DNA from 3 places in the Shewanella sp. SW1 genome. Region 3 is predicted to be linked to each of the others. Evidence: predicted binding sites of a transcription regulator. Region 3 holds the regulator's gene; each other region holds the start of a gene.
The links. The regulator sigma-54, encoded in region 3, starts transcription at its own class of promoters, with help from an activator protein. The targets are predictions, from matches to a motif close to GTTGGCACGNNNNTNGNNT.
Positions count from the first base shown of each region.

Region 1 (6,100 bases), on a different contig from region 3:
TCAATATCGACTTGCCAGCGATGGACGCCATTCACTGTTATACCGCTGAGCTGCATAGGTAACAGTGGCGTTTTCATTTTAATGAGCATGGCGGGAAAATTCACTGCTGTCGGTTGGTTCAGTAATGTATTCGCCAGCGCATTGGCGCTCAGTAACGCAGGTTGTAAATAGGCCCTATTTTGGCCGTTGATTTGGGCGCAATCACCTAGCGCATAAATATGGGCGTCGTTGGTTTGTAAGCATTCGTTAACGACGATACCTTTATTGACCTCTAGCCCCGCATGCTGGGCAAGTTGACTGTTAGGGATCAGTCCGGCTGCACAGATAACCGCATCACAAATAAACCGCTGGTCATTATCTAGGCACACAGAGATACTGCCATCTTGGTGTTGCAGTTGGCTGACTCGGGTTTGCAATTGCACTGTGACGTTATGCTGCGTTAGTACAGCGGTCAGTTTGTGGCTTAACATTTCGGGTAGCATATTCGGCATTAAGCTCGCTTGTGGATCGACCAAAAATACTTGCTTACCCGCAGTTGCTAAGTCCATTGCCAGTTCAACTCCGACCAAACCCGCACCGATAACCAGTACTCTCCTCGCACCATGGATGTCTGCTTCGCAGGCCTGATACTCCCTTAAGCTGTTAACTGTGTGGATGATATCGACGCCATCCCCATCTATAGGCGGAATAAAGGGTCGTGCACCCGTGGCAAGCACTAACTTTTTGTACGCAATTTCGCGTCCTTGATGGCAACAGACTACCTGACGAACTTTATCTATTTTTATGACTTCACAGTGATTTATTACATCAATTTGTTGTTCATGTGCAAATTCAGTCGCGGTCAATTTTATGAGGTCTGACGCCATTTTTTTAAGGCTAAACACATGGCTTAAATCTGGTTTATGGTATTCGTCACCAGAGTCGGCTGTGATAACTGTAATCGGTTGTTCGCGGTTTAAACGTCGCAGTGTTTTGACTAGCTGATATGCCGCGAATCCACTGCCGATAATGACGATTGGCTTAGGCATTAGTCACCTCATTTTTTATGACAGCGAAAACGCTTTTACCTAGGCCACATTCGGGACAGAGGAAGTCTTCGGCCACTTGAGTCCAAGGTGTGCCAGCAATGACATTTTGATTAGGTTCTCCTTTTTCAGGGTCGTAAATCCATTGGCAAACGGTGCAAACCATTGATTGTGTATCATTTAATTCGCACGCTTTTGTTGCAATCGGTGCTGTCACAGGGACGTTATTAGTAGCAGTATTTTCAGCTGTTTGACTGGCCGTGGTGGCTTGGCTAGGTTTTGACATGACTTGATTAATGATAGAGCGACTATTAGCGCTATCAAGGGGCCGCAATGCCCATTCTCGCGCGATTCGCTGGCCGTGCTGACGGCATTCTTGCATCGCATCTCGATCGGGACGCCATTTGACTTTTAATCCCACCGAGGTTTCAAAACCAGCATCCATCAAACGAGTGTGAATTCTATCGACTGCGCCGCCATTCCAGCCATAACTACCAAAAGCTGCCGCCTTTTTATTGCGAAAACGCAGGCCCGTGATTTCTTCAAGCATGGCGGCAATTTTAGGCATCATCACATTATTCATGGTGGATGAGCCGACTAAAATACCTTTTGACCTAAATGCCTGTGCAAGGATTTCGTTTTTATCATGACGTGCGACGTTATACACTTTTACCGCTACATTGGGGTCAACATCATGGATACCTTGAGCAATACCGTCGGCCATCATGCGAGTATTATTGGACATAGAGTCGTAGAAAATCGTGATGCGGTCTTCTTGATAAGCGTCGGCCCAAGCTAAATATTGGTGAATAATTTGGGCTGGATTATCACGCCACACAATGCCATGTGAAGTTGCGATCATATCTACAGGTAAATTAAAGCTTAATACTTCGTGAATTTTAGCCGTCACTAGGCTGCTAAAGGGCGTTAAAATGTTTGAGTAGTACCGTAGGCATTGTTCCATTAATTCATTTTGATCAACCTCATCATTGAATAAATGTTCGTCGCAATAGTGTTGGCCAAAGGCATCGTTACTGAATAAAACCGCATCTTCGGTGAGGTATGTCATCATGCTATCTGGCCAATGCAACATAGGTGCTTCGATAAATATCAGTTGCTTACCATTGCCTATCGCTAAACTATCCCCTGTTTTTACGGTAATGAAATTCCATTCTGGGTGGTGGTGATGTCCTACAATGGAGTCGACCGCATTTTCACTGCAGTAAATTGGAGTGTTAGGAATTTTGGCCATTAATGCAGTCAGGGCGCCTGAGTGGTCTTCCTCTGCATGGTTCATCACAATATAGTCTATGTCGGTTAGATTAATTTCAGCTTCAAGATTTTGTAAGAATTGCTGGCTAAACCGATGATCAACTGTATCAATTAACACGGTTTTTTCTTCACGGATAAGGTAGCTATTGTAGCTTGTGCCTTTAGTTATCTTGTACTCAGTACCATGAAAATCTTGCACTTCCCAATCGCGTTGACCCACCCAGTGGATATTGTTTTTTACATGAATAGTCATAAATACACCTGTGATAATTAATAATGAATGCGCTACGTAAATCTTGCTTACTTAGTTAAATATCTTATTGCACTCACTATGCCAACATTCTAACGTGTTGATTTTTATTGGTATTAACGTATTTCAACATTTGGAATCACTTATTGGTGTCATAATGACAATTTGATATTGGTCAAATTGACATTACACTGTTGTCAATATGACTTTATTTGACTGTGGATGTGCTATGAGTGCCCATGCTGATTTAACTCAGTTAGCCTTAGATTTAACTGTCGGCGTGTCGACGCAAGACAGATTTGAGCGTTTGTTGGCAGTGGTCAGGCGGCGTGTCAATTGTGATGCTGCGGCATTATTGGCATTTCGGGAGCAGCAATTTGTCCCCTTGGCGATAGATGGGCTCTTTGCCGAAGTGTTAGGGCGGCGCTTTCAAATTAGTGAACATCCGAGATTAGAGGCTATCGCCCGTGCTGGCGATGTGGTTCGTTTCCCGGCCGACAGTGAACTTCCCGATCCGTATGATGGTTTAATTCCACATCATAGTGCGAACTTACATGTACATGCTTGCATTGGTTTACCACTAATCGCGAACGATCGCTTAATTGGGGCGCTCACCATTGATGGTTTCAACCCTCATCAGTTTGATGGTTTTAGTGATAGCGAGTTGCGTGTGATCAGCGCACTGGCCGCAGCCAGTCTTAATACTGCGTTATTGATGCAACAGCTAGAATCCCAAGTTGTTGAAGTTTCCAATGGAACTGAGGTGCTCAATCGTCCTGCTAGTCAGCAGGAGATCATAGGGCAATCCACACAGATCCAATCGCTAAAGCAGCAGATAAGTGCCGTGGCAGGCACTGATTTATCGGTATTAATTACTGGCGAAACTGGCGTGGGTAAGGAGTTAGTAGCCGCGGCGATACATAATCAATCGACCAGAGCCGATAAATCACTTATCTATTTGAACTGCGCTGCATTGCCGGAGTCCGTCGCCGAAAGCGAGTTATTTGGGCATGTAAAAGGGGCATTTACGGGGGCAATCAGTCATAGGCAAGGCAAGTTTGAACTCGCTGACAAGGGGACCTTGTTTTTAGATGAAATCGGGGAGCTTCCCTTGGGGCTGCAAGCTAAGTTATTGAGGGTTTTACAATACGGTGAATTACAGCGAGTGGGCAGTGATAAGAGCCTAAAGGTTAATACTCGGATTATTGCCGCTACTAATCGAATTTTGCACCAAGAGGCAACGGAAGGGCGTTTTCGTTTCGATCTTTACCATAGGTTGAGCGTATTTCCTATCCACGTAGCACCATTAAGAGAGCGTGGGCAAGATATTGTTATGCTGACAGGTTTTTTTCTTGAACGTTGTAAAGCGAAGTTAGGACTCACCCATATCAATATCACACCCGCAGCGCAGCAGTTATTAGAGCAATACACATGGCCGGGTAATGTGCGTGAGCTAGAGCATGCGATACACAGGGCTGCGGTGTTGGCGAAAGCCGAGCTAAAAACGACTTACATCAGCTTAAGTAATAAACATTTTCAGCTCGATTCTTTGATGAATCAAGCACACAGAACAGTCGACGAAGATAGGCCATCAGATGCTGCAACGCCAGCCAGTGAATTAGCATTTAGGTCTGAGTCGGCCTGTCGTGAGGGACAATCGCAAGATAATTCCAGTGTTATGCTGGGGCTTAAGGCTGCGACTGAGAGATATCAGCGTCAACTTATTCGCCAAGTTTTAGCCGCGAATCAACAAAATTGGGCTGCGTGTGCAAGAATATTGCAAATCGATACAGGTAATTTGCACCGACTTGCAAAACGGTTAGGTTTAAAAGAATAAAATATTGCGTGAAGAAATTTTATTCTGCAGCAAAACCCCTGCCTCGATTCTTAGAAGAACAGGGTCGCGACACCCAGTAGTGCGAACAATACGGCGCAGCCACGGTGTATCCACAACATAGGCAATTTTTCGGCGCTGAAGTGGCCTGCGATCACTACGGGTACGTTAGCAAGCAGCATGCCTAAGGTTGTGCCAGCAACCACCATAGTTAATGAATCGTATTTTGCAGCTAATACCACAGTGGCGATTTGCGTTTTATCCCCCATTTCGGCGATAAAAAACAGGATAAAGGTGGCGAGAAAGGGGCCCATTTTATAGAAACGGCTCTCTTCTGCATCGACTTTATCGGGGATTAACACCCAAAGAGCGATCGCAAAGAATGACGCAGCCACTAAATAACGTGCAAGATCAGGGCTTACCCAGTTAATCGCCCATTGGCCAATCCAAGCTGCGGCAAAATGGTTAAATAATGTCGACAGCAAAATACCTAAAATAATGGCGGTTTTATTTTTAAATCTTGCGGCGAGGATTAGTGCAAGCAATTGAGTTTTATCACCAATTTCGGCGATAGCAACCGTAAAAGTTGAGGCAAGTAGGGCTTCCAAGTGTGATCCTTTAGGGGTGGTTATGACATAAGCACAATAAACCGTCCACCCCTAGGTGCGGTCATTGTGCTCAGGTCTTGCTGGGCAAATCTATGATTTGCTGTGAACACCATGGCATGTTGCCAAGTATGTTGATGTTCACCCTAGATGACGATGGCTCGAAATCCAGTTAGCTACTCCCCCGAAGCGAGGTGGGCATTATACCTAGGTAAGATTTAGTTTCAAGCACGAGTTTATAACAGTAGGTGCTGATAAATGTTTGACAGGTGTCAGAAAAATACCGATCCACATTCTGTAACTTAATGAATATAAATGAATTATTTTTTGACAACGTTGTCTTTTGTTGCTAATTTAGCCAAGTCATTTCTACTTAGTTACATACTGTTAACTCGTAGTGACTCAATGATAACGACTGTATTTGGCAAACTAATTGAAAAGTTAGGACGCAAAGCTTCCGGTCTAAGGTTGTAAATGGATTTTTTAGTGAACTAAGATAGCGGAGTTGCCGCAGAATTCGATTTCTGTGAAAGATAAACGACTGCTGTTTAATGCTGTTGTTTGCCCAAATACCACTTTTATATCTAAGCCTATCATTATGTTTAGGATGATAGGCAATCAATGGAGTGCATTAAAGTGGCAAATCCTACTGTTTTTTCCCCTATTTCTAAATTGAGTTTATTGGCCGCGGCAGTAATGGCGACGAATGCGTTTGTGAGTATCTCTGCGCAGGCGCACGGTTATGTTGTGGCACCTGAATCGCGTTCATATGCCTGTAAAACAGGTAAAAATGCCAATTGTGGCGCGGTGCAATGGGAGCCGCAAAGTGTTGAGGGGCCATCGGGTTTTCCTGAGTCAGGTCCTGCTGATGGCAAATTGGCGAGTGCTGGCAATGGTGCTTTTTCACCTTTGGATGAACAAAGTCCGAGCCGTTGGGCAAAGACGGATATTAAAGCGGGCTGGAATAAGTTCAGTTGGCAGTTCACAGCAAACCATGTCACCCGTAATTGGCGTTACTATTTAACTCGCCAAGATTGGAACCCAAACCAAGCTTTGAGCCGAGCGAGCTTTGACTTAGCACCCTTTTGCGTAGTTGATGGTGGTATGGAACAGC
Region 1 is NZ_JAKKSG010000013.1:6,624-12,723, reverse strand. Features, by position in the region: gene norW (NADH:flavorubredoxin reductase NorW) at 1-1,028, opposite strand, end outside; gene norV (anaerobic nitric oxide reductase flavorubredoxin) at 1,021-2,550, opposite strand; gene norR (nitric oxide reductase transcriptional regulator NorR) at 2,777-4,384, shown strand; gene L5M71_RS12750 (TMEM165/GDT1 family protein) at 4,435-4,989, opposite strand; cyclic di-GMP riboswitch class I at 5,400-5,499, shown strand; gene gbpA (N-acetylglucosamine-binding protein GbpA) at 5,623-6,100, shown strand, end outside.
Region 1: a site for sigma-54 is predicted at 2,618-2,636, ahead of norV (anaerobic nitric oxide reductase flavorubredoxin). Genes of this name have one in related genera too.

Region 2 (6,100 bases), on a different contig from region 3:
TCTTAATTCGTTGCTTCTTGCGTCCCTTTGGCCTGTTTTGCTTTCCTTGCTATCCATTTGCTTTGGCCATGAGTGAATTCTACGTTAACCCTAACGTTTTTGTTCGGCTCAAAGAACGGACTACAAGATTAATTACGGACCAACCAAAGAAAAACAAATACAACCCAATGATTCTATTTAAAATTAAACATTGCAGGACAAAAAACAATCAAAAAGAAAACATTATGTCCTACAACGTTTGTAAGCGATCTCTCACACTGGCATGGGCATCTCACTCGGGCAATTTTTTTAATGTTTAAAAAAGCGGCGAATCATCTGCGCAAACATCACCCAATCTGCCATCAAACTGTAAAAAGGATACTGAAATGTCGCGGGTCGATTCTTCTCAAATACGAAGTGTCCCACCCATGCAAAACCATAACCAACAATAGGAATAAACCAGCATAGCCACCAGGCTTGTGAAACCAAGGCAATGCCAATCAGCAGCAGAACTAAACAACTGCCAACAAAGTGTAATTGCCGACAAGTCGGGTGCTGGTGTTGGGATAAATAGAAAGGATAAAAATCGGCGAAACGTTTATAAGAGTTAGTCATCTTGTTGAACCGAATAGAATAAAAGCTGGCCATGGATACTGCCGATACTCAGCTCGCCTATGGATACAAAGTCATGCTGAGTAAACAGTTGCAAGTGGTTCTCCTGAGCGATAAACACACCAATGCCATCCAAATCAGGCTGCTCATCACACCAACTCACCACAGCTTGCACTAACTTATGTCCAAGTCCTTTGTGCTGTTCATTTGGTGCAAGAGCAATAAACTGCAAAATACCGCAGTGCTTACTGGGTAAAAGTTCAATAATACTGGACTCTTTGTTCATTAGTGCTTGAGTCGATTGCCAACCTGTACCTAACAACATCTTTAAGCGCCAATGCCAATAACGCCCTTCCCCTAAAGGCACTTCTTGAGTAACTACACAGGCTAACCCAAAGAGTCTTTCATGGTCGAATAAACCTATGAGGGCTTGTTTTTGTTGCCATAACGTATTGAGTTCTTCCCTGATTGCGGCGCGCAATTTTTGCTCATAAGCGGCTTTGTCTGAGGTAAAGAGTGAATCGACAAAAAAAGGATCATCATGGTAAGCGTTATAGAGAATAGAAGCGGCAATGCGTAAGTCTTCCGCGGTCAAATAGACTGCGCGGCAGTCCTCCAGAATTTCATTGTCCATCGTTAGCATTCCTTGACTTAGCTCACACTTTTTTATGCGTAACTGTTAATCTACCAAGGAAACTAAAAAGTGCAAATTTTAATCATAGATTGCATTTTTCAATCAGGCGCTTACTCTAAACGAAGGCACTATACTGAAAAGGAAATAATGATGGATACAACTCCGGTAGACTTAAGCCACTTGTTTGAGCAACTCGGTTTAGACAGTAGCGACGAGGCCATAGCGCAGTTTATTGCAACCCATGATATCGACCATCACATCCATTTAAGCCAAGCGCCCTTTTGGACCCCTGCCCAAAAGAGCTTTATCATTGAAGGTTTAGAAGCCGATGCCCTCTGGACTGAGCCCATTGAGCAATTAGACACTCAGCTACGTAAACGATAAGACTCGTTGGTTCAGATTTTACCGTAAGCCGTTTCGCCCCAACCCACTAAGGCATTGTTGCTCAGCACGATAGGCGTGCATTCATCCTTAGTGGTTTTTCCATCGCCATTATTACGCTGGGTACGATAAAACAACACTAAGACTTCTTTATTGGCTTCACCTTGTTGAGCACTTTGTTGAATATAGGCTTCACTAAAATCAGCGGTGCCCATTAAGATCATCACTTGGTCTTTAGGCATACCTAAGCTCAGTTTGGTTAAGTTAGTGCGATTTTTATCCTGCACTTTCTCCCAAGATTCGCTGCTATCCCAGCCCGATTCTCCATCACCGACATTGACCACGCAGCCGCTAAGACCTAAGCTTGCGAGCCCTAAAAAAGTGATGGCGATAAGTTTGTTATTCAATTTATGGTTCATCATGTGACATCCTGTGTAATTATTATTGAAGCTTAAAAAATGGTATTTCGGCTGGACAATAAGCAAAATAAATGCCACAAGACAACACACTGTTTTTAAATGAAAAAATTAATTATTATTTTAAAATTGGTTTAAACAATTCAACAAATTAAGGAATTTTGCTAATTATGAGTCCCCTTGACCAAGTATTAGCGGCCGCACGTTCGCTCGAAGCCTGCGGTAAAGTACCGAGCCTTGCCTTAATTAAAACCCGTTTAGGTAGTAGCCTACCTTTACCTATATTGATCCAAGGCTTACAGCAATTTAAATCTATGCCTAAGGCAGATCGCGAGCGTTTAGCTGAGTTGCAAACTATCAGCCCTACAACTGACGTTCCCGCAACTAACGATACCTTAACCCTTGCTGTGCTCGCCGAGCGCATGCAGATGCAACAGGCGTATTTTGAACGTCATGCTGAGCAGCAAAAAACAGAAATAATGCAATTAAAAAACGAACTGCTTGAACTTAAACAACGCATCAACTTATTAGAAATCCAAGGAAAAACAGCTTAATGTTTGTCACTGAACTGCGCTTCGAATGCTTCGCCGACACCACGATATCTGCCGCCGAGAAGGCCATTAATCAGCTCCTTGAAGCCTATCGAGCTAATGGCCAAATCTTAGGACGAGAATTTGCGGTCGCCTTTAATGACGGTGAGTTTAGAGTGCGTTTATTGATGCCAGAGAAAAGCAGTTTAGCGCACAAATATCACAGCCCTTGGGTCAAAAAAGCCTTAGTAGAATTAACCGACGCTAAACTACTCGCGCCGCGGGAAAAGTTTATTGGTCAGGATATCAATTCTGAAGTAAGTAATACCGAAACACCCAGCTGGCAACTGCTATACACCAGTTTTGTGCATATGTGCTCGCCCCTACGCAGCGGCGACAATTTATTGCCCATTCCCCTGTACCGTATACCCGCAACCTTTAATGGCGATCATAAACGTATTATCCGTTGGCAGAGCGAATGGCAAGCCTGCGACGAGCTGCAAATGGCGGCGGCCACTAAGGCAGAATTTGCCGCGCTAGAGGAATTATCGAGTCCTGACAGTGATTTATTTCGCAGAGGTTGGGATTTGCGCGGTCGTATCGAATATCTCACTCAGATCCCGACCTATTACTACTTATATCGCGTTGGCGGCCAAGATTTGGCCTCAGAAAAAACACGACCTTGCCCATGTTGTGGCAGTCATGATTGGAAACTCGATGAACCTTTATTGGATATGTTCCATTTTCGCTGCGAGCCTTGCCGCATAGTGTCGAATCTGTCTTGGGATCATCAATAACATCTGTTTATCCCCTTGCAAAACTCAACCTAAAATAAGCCACGCTTAGGTTGAGTTAATACCTAGGTTAATAATAAAAATGTCGCTCACAGAAGTTAACGTTTACCGAAAAGGTTTTGCCACATACGTTTAAAACTGGCGAAAATACCAGGATGTTCTAATGCGGGCATAGGTAGTTCTTCATGTTTAACGGGTGGTGCTATCCGTGGCGATAATGCTTCAATAAACGCAGTCAAACTCGAGGACAATTGCTCAGATTGCACTTCACCAGGGATTTCAATCCATACGCTACCATCACTGTTATTGATGGTGAGCATTTTATCTCCCTCATCTAACAGACCGATAAACCAAGTCGGTGACTGCTTCAGTTTTTTCTTCATCATCAGATGACCAATCAAGTTTTGTTGCAGGCAGTTAAAATCGTCATCATTCCAGACTTGCAGTAACTCCCCCGTGCCCCACTTAGAGTCAAATAATACTGGGGCGGAGAAATAATGACCGTAAAAATCATTGATCTCTGGCCATAAAGTTAACTCCAGTGCATGCTCTACATTGGCGAAACTGCCTTCAACTTTGCGTTTCACTGGCTGCCAAGAAACGGCCTGTTCAAGATCCGGTTGAAATTCGCCTTGAATACACACAGAAGGCTCACCCTGTGGGTAATAACGCGGTAGTTCACCTAAACTCGTTAAGTAAGCTTGATGATAGTTTTGCAAAAATTTATCGAGTGCGGGCAGACAAGACACTTAAGCACAATCCAATTTCAGGTATAATGTGCGCCTATTTTGACATGGAAACAGTATTGATGACACAGAATCACGATCCCTATAGTGATGCGCAAGCGCTTGTTGGCCTGACTTTAGGTAAAGCCACAGACTACCAAGCCGAGTATGATGCGTCGCTGCTGCAAGGGGTTCCACGCTCACTAAACCGTAATGCTATTGCACTCACTGGGACGTTACCGTTTCATGGTGCCGATATCTGGACGGGTTATGAGCTGTCTTGGTTAAATGCCAAAGGTAAGCCTATGGTGGCCATAGCTGAATTTCATTTAAGCTATGAAAGCCTGAATCTGATTGAGTCGAAATCGTTCAAACTGTATCTCAATAGCTTTAATCAAACCAAGTTTGATAGCCTAGATTCACTGCAAAAAACCTTAGTGCAAGACTTAAGTCAGTGTGCTCAAGGTGATGTTAGCGTTAAGATTATCGAGCCAAAAAGCTTTGGTATTCAGCGTATTATTGAGTTACCAGGCACTTGTATTGACGATCTCGATATTGAAGTCAGCGATTATAGTTTTAATCCTGATTACTTAGTTAACAGTACAGACGATAAGCAAACGGTCGCGGAAACGCTTAATTCAAACCTGCTGAAATCCAACTGTTTGATCACTTCGCAACCCGATTGGGGCAGCGTGATGATCCGTTATCAAGGCCCTAAAATCGATCGCGAGAAACTGCTGCGCTATTTGATTTCTTTCCGCCAACATAACGAATTCCACGAGCAATGTGTCGAGCGAATTTTCGTCGATTTAAAACGTTTCTGTCATTGCACTAAATTGACGGTTTACGCCCGCTACACGCGTCGCGGTGGTTTAGATATCAACCCTTATCGCAGTGACTTCGAGCAACCTGGCGAAAGCCACAGACTCGCAAGACAGTAATGACCTTCTTAGGCTATTAGATTAACAATCTGAGATAGAAAATAAGGTTTAAAAACTGCAACAAAGCTCTGAATCGCTAGCCCTAGCTGCTCGCTATATTCAGAGCTTTTTTATTCACAGTGTTTGCACTCGCATTGAGCAATAAACGCCGTAGCCATTGATGGCTCGGGTTTTGGGTATATTTACTGCTCCACACCATATACAAATCAATTGGCCTTGTTTTCAGGGGCATAGGTAAAATCTGTAAGCCGAACATCTCAGCGTACTGACTGGCGTAACGCAAAGGCGCTATGCCTATCGCCTCACTTTTACCGACAGTTGCAAACATACTCAATAGAGATGATTGCTCACTGTACATTTTGCGCCTTGGTAACACGCCTTCGGTAAACAAATCCCCTGCAGTCAAATTAAAACGCCTTAGATTCAAAAAGACGTGTTTCTCCTCAAAATACTGTTCATGGCTAATGACACCTTGAATACGAGGATGCTGCCGACTGACGATACAAACTAAATTTTCGGTAAAGAGCAATTTGCTCGAGAGCAAACTTTGCTGCGCGGGCTTAATGTCTATGGCAACGGCGACCCGCTCAAGCAAAATATCGCGATATAGCTCATCCTCCTGCGGCGGCGACTCGCGGAAAATCACTTCAATATCAGCAGTCTGTAACAAAGCCTGCACGCCTGATTGCAGCGCTTCGATAACCGACTCATTAGCATATACATAAAAGCGCCGCTGGCTCGTGTTGGGATCAAAATGCTCAAACCCCAGTAATACGGTTTCAATATCCGCCATGGGCTGCTCAAATTTACGGTACATCTCCCGTGCCACCGATGTAGGCTCAATTCCCCGTCCAACTCGATTAAACAGTGACTCCCCGACCCAAGCCCTGAACCGGCTTATCGCATTGCTCACGGAAGACTGAGTTAAATCTAACTCCTGTGCCGCTTGGGTGAATGAACGAGTACGGTAAACCACCATAAACACGCGTAATAAATTTAAATCTAATGGCTTTCGTGTCGGCATAAGGGAGTGCACTCATTCACTATATGAATATTACAACCCAAACTAACTCGAGTTATCTAAATAC
Region 2 is NZ_JAKKSG010000002.1:246,162-252,261, forward strand. Features, by position in the region: gene L5M71_RS02935 (DUF962 domain-containing protein) at 289-594, opposite strand; gene L5M71_RS02940 (GNAT family N-acetyltransferase) at 587-1,225, opposite strand; gene L5M71_RS02945 (DUF2789 domain-containing protein) at 1,376-1,609, shown strand; gene L5M71_RS02950 (DUF3192 domain-containing protein) at 1,621-2,028, opposite strand; gene L5M71_RS02955 (hypothetical protein) at 2,193-2,576, shown strand; gene L5M71_RS02960 (Zn-ribbon-containing protein) at 2,576-3,349, shown strand; gene syd (SecY-interacting protein) at 3,445-4,095, opposite strand; gene queF (NADPH-dependent 7-cyano-7-deazaguanine reductase QueF) at 4,155-5,012, shown strand; gene L5M71_RS02975 (LysR family transcriptional regulator) at 5,095-6,036, opposite strand.
Region 2: a site for sigma-54 is predicted at 2,086-2,104, ahead of L5M71_RS02950 (DUF3192 domain-containing protein). Genes of this name have one in related genera too.

Region 3 (6,100 bases):
AACAGAAATTGATGGCCGAGAGTACTGGCAGTGGTGACGATCGCGTGATCACTATTATTCAGCCTGAAAACTATCAAGATGATGCTAAATCAGACGCTCCGGCGGATAAACCTGTAAAAAAGCAGGACTCTAAATGACCCAAATCACCTTAAGAGCACAAAATCTGGCGAAAAGTTACAAGAGTCGCCAAGTGGTTAAAGACGTCAGTCTGACGGTAAAAACCGGTCAAGTCGTTGGCCTACTCGGTCCAAACGGTGCAGGTAAAACCACGACATTTTACATGGTTGTCGGGCTAGTGAAGAGCGATAAGGGACATATCTTTATCGACGATGATGATTTAACCGCAGATCCTATGCATCTGCGTGCCCGCAAAGGCATAGGTTACTTACCGCAAGAAGCCAGTATCTTTCGTAAGCTAACTGTTCATGACAACATCATGGCCGTACTGCAAACTCGTAAAGAACTTAAAAACGAAGAACGAGAAGAAGAACTAGAACATCTGCTCGAAGAGTTTCATATCACCCACATCCGTGACAGCCAAGGCATGTCATTGTCGGGTGGCGAACGTCGCCGCGTCGAAATTGCGCGGGCTTTAGCCGCTAATCCTAAGTTCATTTTGCTCGATGAACCGTTTGCCGGCGTCGATCCTATTTCGGTTATCGACATCAAGAAGATTATCGAACAACTCAAAAGTCGCGGCCTTGGCGTACTGATCACAGACCATAATGTCCGCGAGACATTAGATGTATGTGAACATGCTTATATTGTGAGTCACGGAAACCTTATTGCCGAAGGAACTCCAGCAGAGATCTTAGACAATCAGCAAGTTAGGGCAGTGTACTTAGGTGAACAATTCAGGCTATAGTTAATCGAGCGAAGCCAATGGAGGCAATTTATACCGCCATTGGGCTTCACTCAAGATAATAATAAGCGACCTCATCCAACAATAATAACGTAGGGATCAGCGGTAACATGAAAGCGTCACTCCAGCTCAAACTGGGTCAACAGTTAACCATGACGCCACAATTACAACAGGCCATACGTCTGTTGCAACTGTCGTCATTAGAACTGCAGCAAGAGATCCAGCAAGCATTAGATTCTAATCCCCTTCTCGAGCTGGAAGAGGATCAATTCGACGCCACTAAAACCCCTGTAAACCAAACGCTATCCGATACGGATTTCAGTGAATCTAGCACTCTGCCACCAGAAAAAGACAGCTCCACCATAGACACGGCAGAGTCGCTAACCAAAGAATCCATGCCCGATGAGCTCCCCATGGACACCACATGGGATGAAGTGTTTACCGCCTCCCCAAACTCAGGCCCCGGCGGCAGTCGTGAAGACGATATGCCCTTCCAAGGCGAGACCAGTGAAGGTTTGTACGAACACTTAGAATGGCAAAAAAACCTCACGCCGTTTTCTGAAACCGATTTAGCCATTGCCACCGCCATTATTGATGCCATCGACGATCAGGGCTATCTCACCCAAAGCACTGAAGAAATTCTCGAAGCCATGGGCAATCCTGAAGTTGAGCTTGACGAAGTCGAAGCCGTACTCAAGCGTATTCAGCATTTTGATCCCATAGGCGTTGCCGCCCGCGATTTAAGTGAATGCCTGTTGATCCAACTGTCGCATTTCGCCGCTGATACTCCCAACCTAGAAAACGCCCGTATGCTGATCAAAGATCATTTAGATCTGATCGCCGCCCGAGACTTTAGGTTATTGATGCGTAAGACTAAATTAAAAGAGGATGAATTAAGGGATGGTATAGCACTCATCCAAACCCTCAATCCTCGCCCAGGTTTGTTGATCACGCCCAATAATGACGAATACGTTATCCCAGATGTGTCTGTGTCGAAGAAAAATGGCCGCTGGGTCGTTGAGCTTAATCCTGACTGCATGCCCAAAATCAATGTAAATCAACATTATGCTTCTATGGCACGCAGCACAAAAAACCAAGCCGATAGCCAATTTATTCGCGGCCATCTGCAAGAGGCTAAATGGTTTATTAAGAGTCTAGAAAGCCGTAACGACACTTTGCTTAAAGTTGCTAATTGCATAGTGCAATATCAGCAAGGTTTCTTTGAGTACGGTGAAGAAGCCATGAAGCCTATGGTGCTTAACGATATTGCCGAAGCGGTAGAAATGCATGAGTCCACCATCTCACGGGTCACAACTCAAAAATACATGCATACCCCTAAGGGACTTTTTGAACTAAAATACTTCTTCTCTAGCCACGTCGGTACTGACGATGGTGGTGAGTGCTCATCCACAGCAATCAGAGCCTTTATAAAGAAACTGGTGGCAGCGGAAAACCAGAAAAAACCATTAAGCGATAGCAAGATGGCACAACTTCTGGCAGAACAAGGGATCAACGTAGCCCGCAGAACCATTGCGAAGTACCGAGAGGCTATGCTTATTCCACCTTCTAATCAGCGTAAAAGTTTATAACCTACAGTGGATATCGGAGGACGTTTCTATGCAAATAAACCTAAGTGGACACCATGTCGAAATTACCGAATCGTTACGTGCATATGTAGAAGAAAAGTTTTCAAAACTTGAACGCCATTTCGAACAGATCAATAATGTGCACGTTGTGCTCAATGTTGAGAAAATGCAACAAATTGCTGAAGCGAGAATAAACCTCATAGGTGGTGAAGTTTTTGCTACTTCAGAGCATGCTGACATGTATGCCGCTATAGACGCCCTGATTGACAAGCTTGACCGTCAGGTTATTAAACACAAAGAGAAGTTAACAAAACACTAATAATGGAACTTTGTACCATACTGCGGCCGGAGTGCACTACCTGCGCCACTCCGGGCAGCAAGAAAAAGGTACTGGAACTCATCAGCGACTTAGTCGCTGCCCAGTACCCGACCCTCTCATCTCAAGAGATATTCGAAAGCCTAGTGGCGCGCGAAAAGATGGGGAGCACAGGTATAGGTAACGGCATCGCCATTCCACATGGTCGACTAGCCGATATAGATCAGCCCATTGCCATACTAATTAAGTGTGAAGAGCCGATAGCATTTGATGCTATCGATAAGCAACCTGTTGATATTTTATTTGCACTACTGGTGCCTGCAGACCAATGTCAGCAGCACTTAAGTACCTTGTCTTGCATGGCCGAAAAGCTGAGCGACAAGCAAATATTAAAGCAATTACGCAAGACGCATGATGAAACGGAACTCTATCAGGTAATCACTGGATGAAACTGGTCATAGTGTCGGGCCGCTCAGGCTCAGGCAAATCTGTCGCCCTTAGGGTACTCGAAGATCTCGGCTATTATTGTGTCGATAACCTTCCCTTGCCATTGATTGGCAGTTTGCTTGAGCAACTCAAAGGCAGTAACGATCTCGTCGCCATCAGTGTCGACGTGCGTAACATGCCTGAGCAGGATAAGGTCTTAGTGAAACAACTCGCTAGCCTACCTCCAGATACTGAGTTAACGAGCTTCTTCCTTAACTCCAGCGATAAAATTCTGCTCAAGCGTTACAGCGAAACCCGCCGTTTGCATCCTTTGTCGAAGAGCCGAGTCTCTTTGCAAGAAGCGATAAAGCTGGAGGGAAAACTGCTCGAGCCTATGTCAAAACTGGTCGATCACTACATAGATACGTCGAATTTGAATATCTATGATTTAAGCGACCAAGTCAGACAAATTCTCCTTGGTAGTGTCGATAAAGAACTCGTGATCAACTTCGAGTCCTTTGGCTTTAAGCACGGAATGCCCACCGAAGCCGACTTTATGTTCGATGTGCGCTTCCTGCCCAATCCCCACTGGGAGTTGGCACTGCGACCATTGACTGGTTTAGATGAACCCGTAGCTGAGTTCTTAAATCGCCAACCACTGGTCAATAAGTTCATCTGGCAAATCGAAAATTTACTGGAGACTTGGCTGCCGCACCTCGAGCGTAACAATCGCAGTTATTTAACTGTGGCCATTGGCTGCACAGGTGGACAGCACAGATCGGTTTACGTCGCAGAGCAATTGGCAAAACGCTTTAGTAACGGTAAACATAAAGTTTATGCCCGTCATCGAGAGCTCAATAATGCCAAAGCTTGAGCGTCAGATAACCATCTGTAATAAGCTCGGTTTACATGCCCGTGCCGCCACTAAGTTGGTGGTACTGGCTTCCGAGTTTGATGCGACCATCACCTTAATCCAAGGCGATAAACAAGCATCGGCCGCCAGTGTACTTGGCTTACTGATGCTTGAAACTGGTATGGGTAAAACCATTAAGCTGATCGCCGAAGGCCCAGATGCAGAGCCGGCTCTCGATGCCATTTGTGCCTTAATCGACGCTAAGTTTGACGAAGCCTGTTAGTTTCACTTCACACTAAGCACTTCATCGTTAGTTTCACTTCATGTCTAGTTTAAAAAACTTGCCATTCACACATGGCAAAACATTTGTCGCTCGACGATACAAGCCACTGGCGATTACACTAGCGGTCATTGCGCTGGCGCTGGCCTTAACCTTACCTTAGCCGTCTTAATCTATGTCATCGACTGACGCTTAGTCACCGCTAAATCCTAGCCCAACACTAAGATCTCAAACCAATTTGCCGCACAATGGAGGACAAATGCCCGTAGATAATGCAGAAAACGATCACACCGGACATAGTCTTGACCAGTTAAACCAAGCGCTTAGCAGCGGCATGTTCGTACACGTGCGTAATATGCTGCAAAAAATGGCCGCCTCAGATATCGCGCTGATCTTAGAATCATCACCGCCAAGTGCCAGACAAGTATTGTGGCAGCTCATCGATCAGGAACAAATAGGCGACATACTCGATGAGTTGAGTGAAGAACTCAAAGACCCACTTATCCGCAGCATGAGCCCTGAGCGAGTCGCGAAAGCGACAGCAAGCATGGACACCGACGATCTCGCCTATATTCTGCGAAGTCTACCCGACGCAGTTTACAAACAAGTGCTGCAGTCGATGACGGAACAAAATCGCCTGAGGGTAGAACAAGCCCTATCTTATCCAGATGAGACCGCCGGCAGCTTGATGAACACAGATACAGTCACCTTAAGACCCGATGTGAATATCGATGTGGTGCTGCGCTATCTTCGGCAAAGGGGCAACCTACCCGATACCACAGATACCTTATATGTGGTCGACAAACAGGACAAAGTCCTTGGCGGTGTTAGGCTGGCAGATCTGCTGACTTGCGCGCCAAGCACCACAATTCGCAATATCATGGATCCCAATATTCAAAGTATTCCTGTGAGCATGTCCGACAGCGAAGTCGCGCAGAAATTCGAACGCAATGACTGGGTATCGGCACCTGTCGTCGACAGTGATGGTAAGCTGCTCGGGCGTATCACAATCGATGACGTAGTCGATGTTATCCGCGAAGATGCTGAACATTCCATGATGGGTATGGCGGGGATGGATGGAGATGAAGATACCTTTGGTCCTGTACTAAAAAGTACCCTACGTCGCTCGCTCTGGCTCACCATAAACTTATTCGCCGCCCTGCTCGCATCGTCGGTCAGCAATATGTTTGAAGGCACTATTGAGCAATTTGCCACTATCGCCATCCTAATGACGATTGTCCCTAGCATGGGCGGTGTTGCCGGTAATCAGACCTTAGCGCTCGTGATCCGCGGTATTGCTTTAGGACATATCGGCCAAAGCAACGCCCGCTGGCTTATCGGTAAAGAGCTATCTATTGGTTTTCTCAATGGCTTGATGTGGTCTATTTTAGTCTTTGTCGCCGTGTGGCTATGGAAGGATGATATGGCACTTGCGGGATTAATTGGTAGCGCCATGCTGATCAATATGACAGTAGCAGGGCTTGCAGGTGCGAGTATTCCATTGATTTTAAAACGACTTAAAATCGATCCTGCCCTCGCTGGCGGTATGGTGCTCACCACAGTCACTGACGTGGTTGGCCTGTTCGCCTTCCTCGGGTTAGCGACGCTCTACCTGATGAACTAACGCTTTAACAGTTTGAGCTAATAACAAAAACGGCACCTCAAAGGTGCCGTTTTTTATCCCGCTGGAAAGCTAAAAAAGGCTATTTTGCCGGAGGTTGAAAACCATAACTGCTCAGAATCGCTTGACCTTTTGTCGATAGAATAAACTCAGCTA
Region 3 is NZ_JAKKSG010000015.1:131,482-137,581, forward strand. Features, by position in the region: gene lptA (lipopolysaccharide transport periplasmic protein LptA) at 1-137, shown strand, start outside; gene lptB (LPS export ABC transporter ATP-binding protein) at 134-865, shown strand; gene L5M71_RS14770 (RNA polymerase factor sigma-54) at 973-2,451, shown strand; gene hpf (ribosome hibernation promoting factor) at 2,480-2,767, shown strand; gene ptsN (PTS IIA-like nitrogen regulatory protein PtsN) at 2,770-3,213, shown strand; gene rapZ (RNase adapter RapZ) at 3,210-4,064, shown strand; gene L5M71_RS14790 (HPr family phosphocarrier protein) at 4,051-4,326, shown strand; gene mgtE (magnesium transporter) at 4,583-5,947, shown strand; gene L5M71_RS14800 (molybdate ABC transporter substrate-binding protein) at 6,027-6,100, opposite strand, start outside.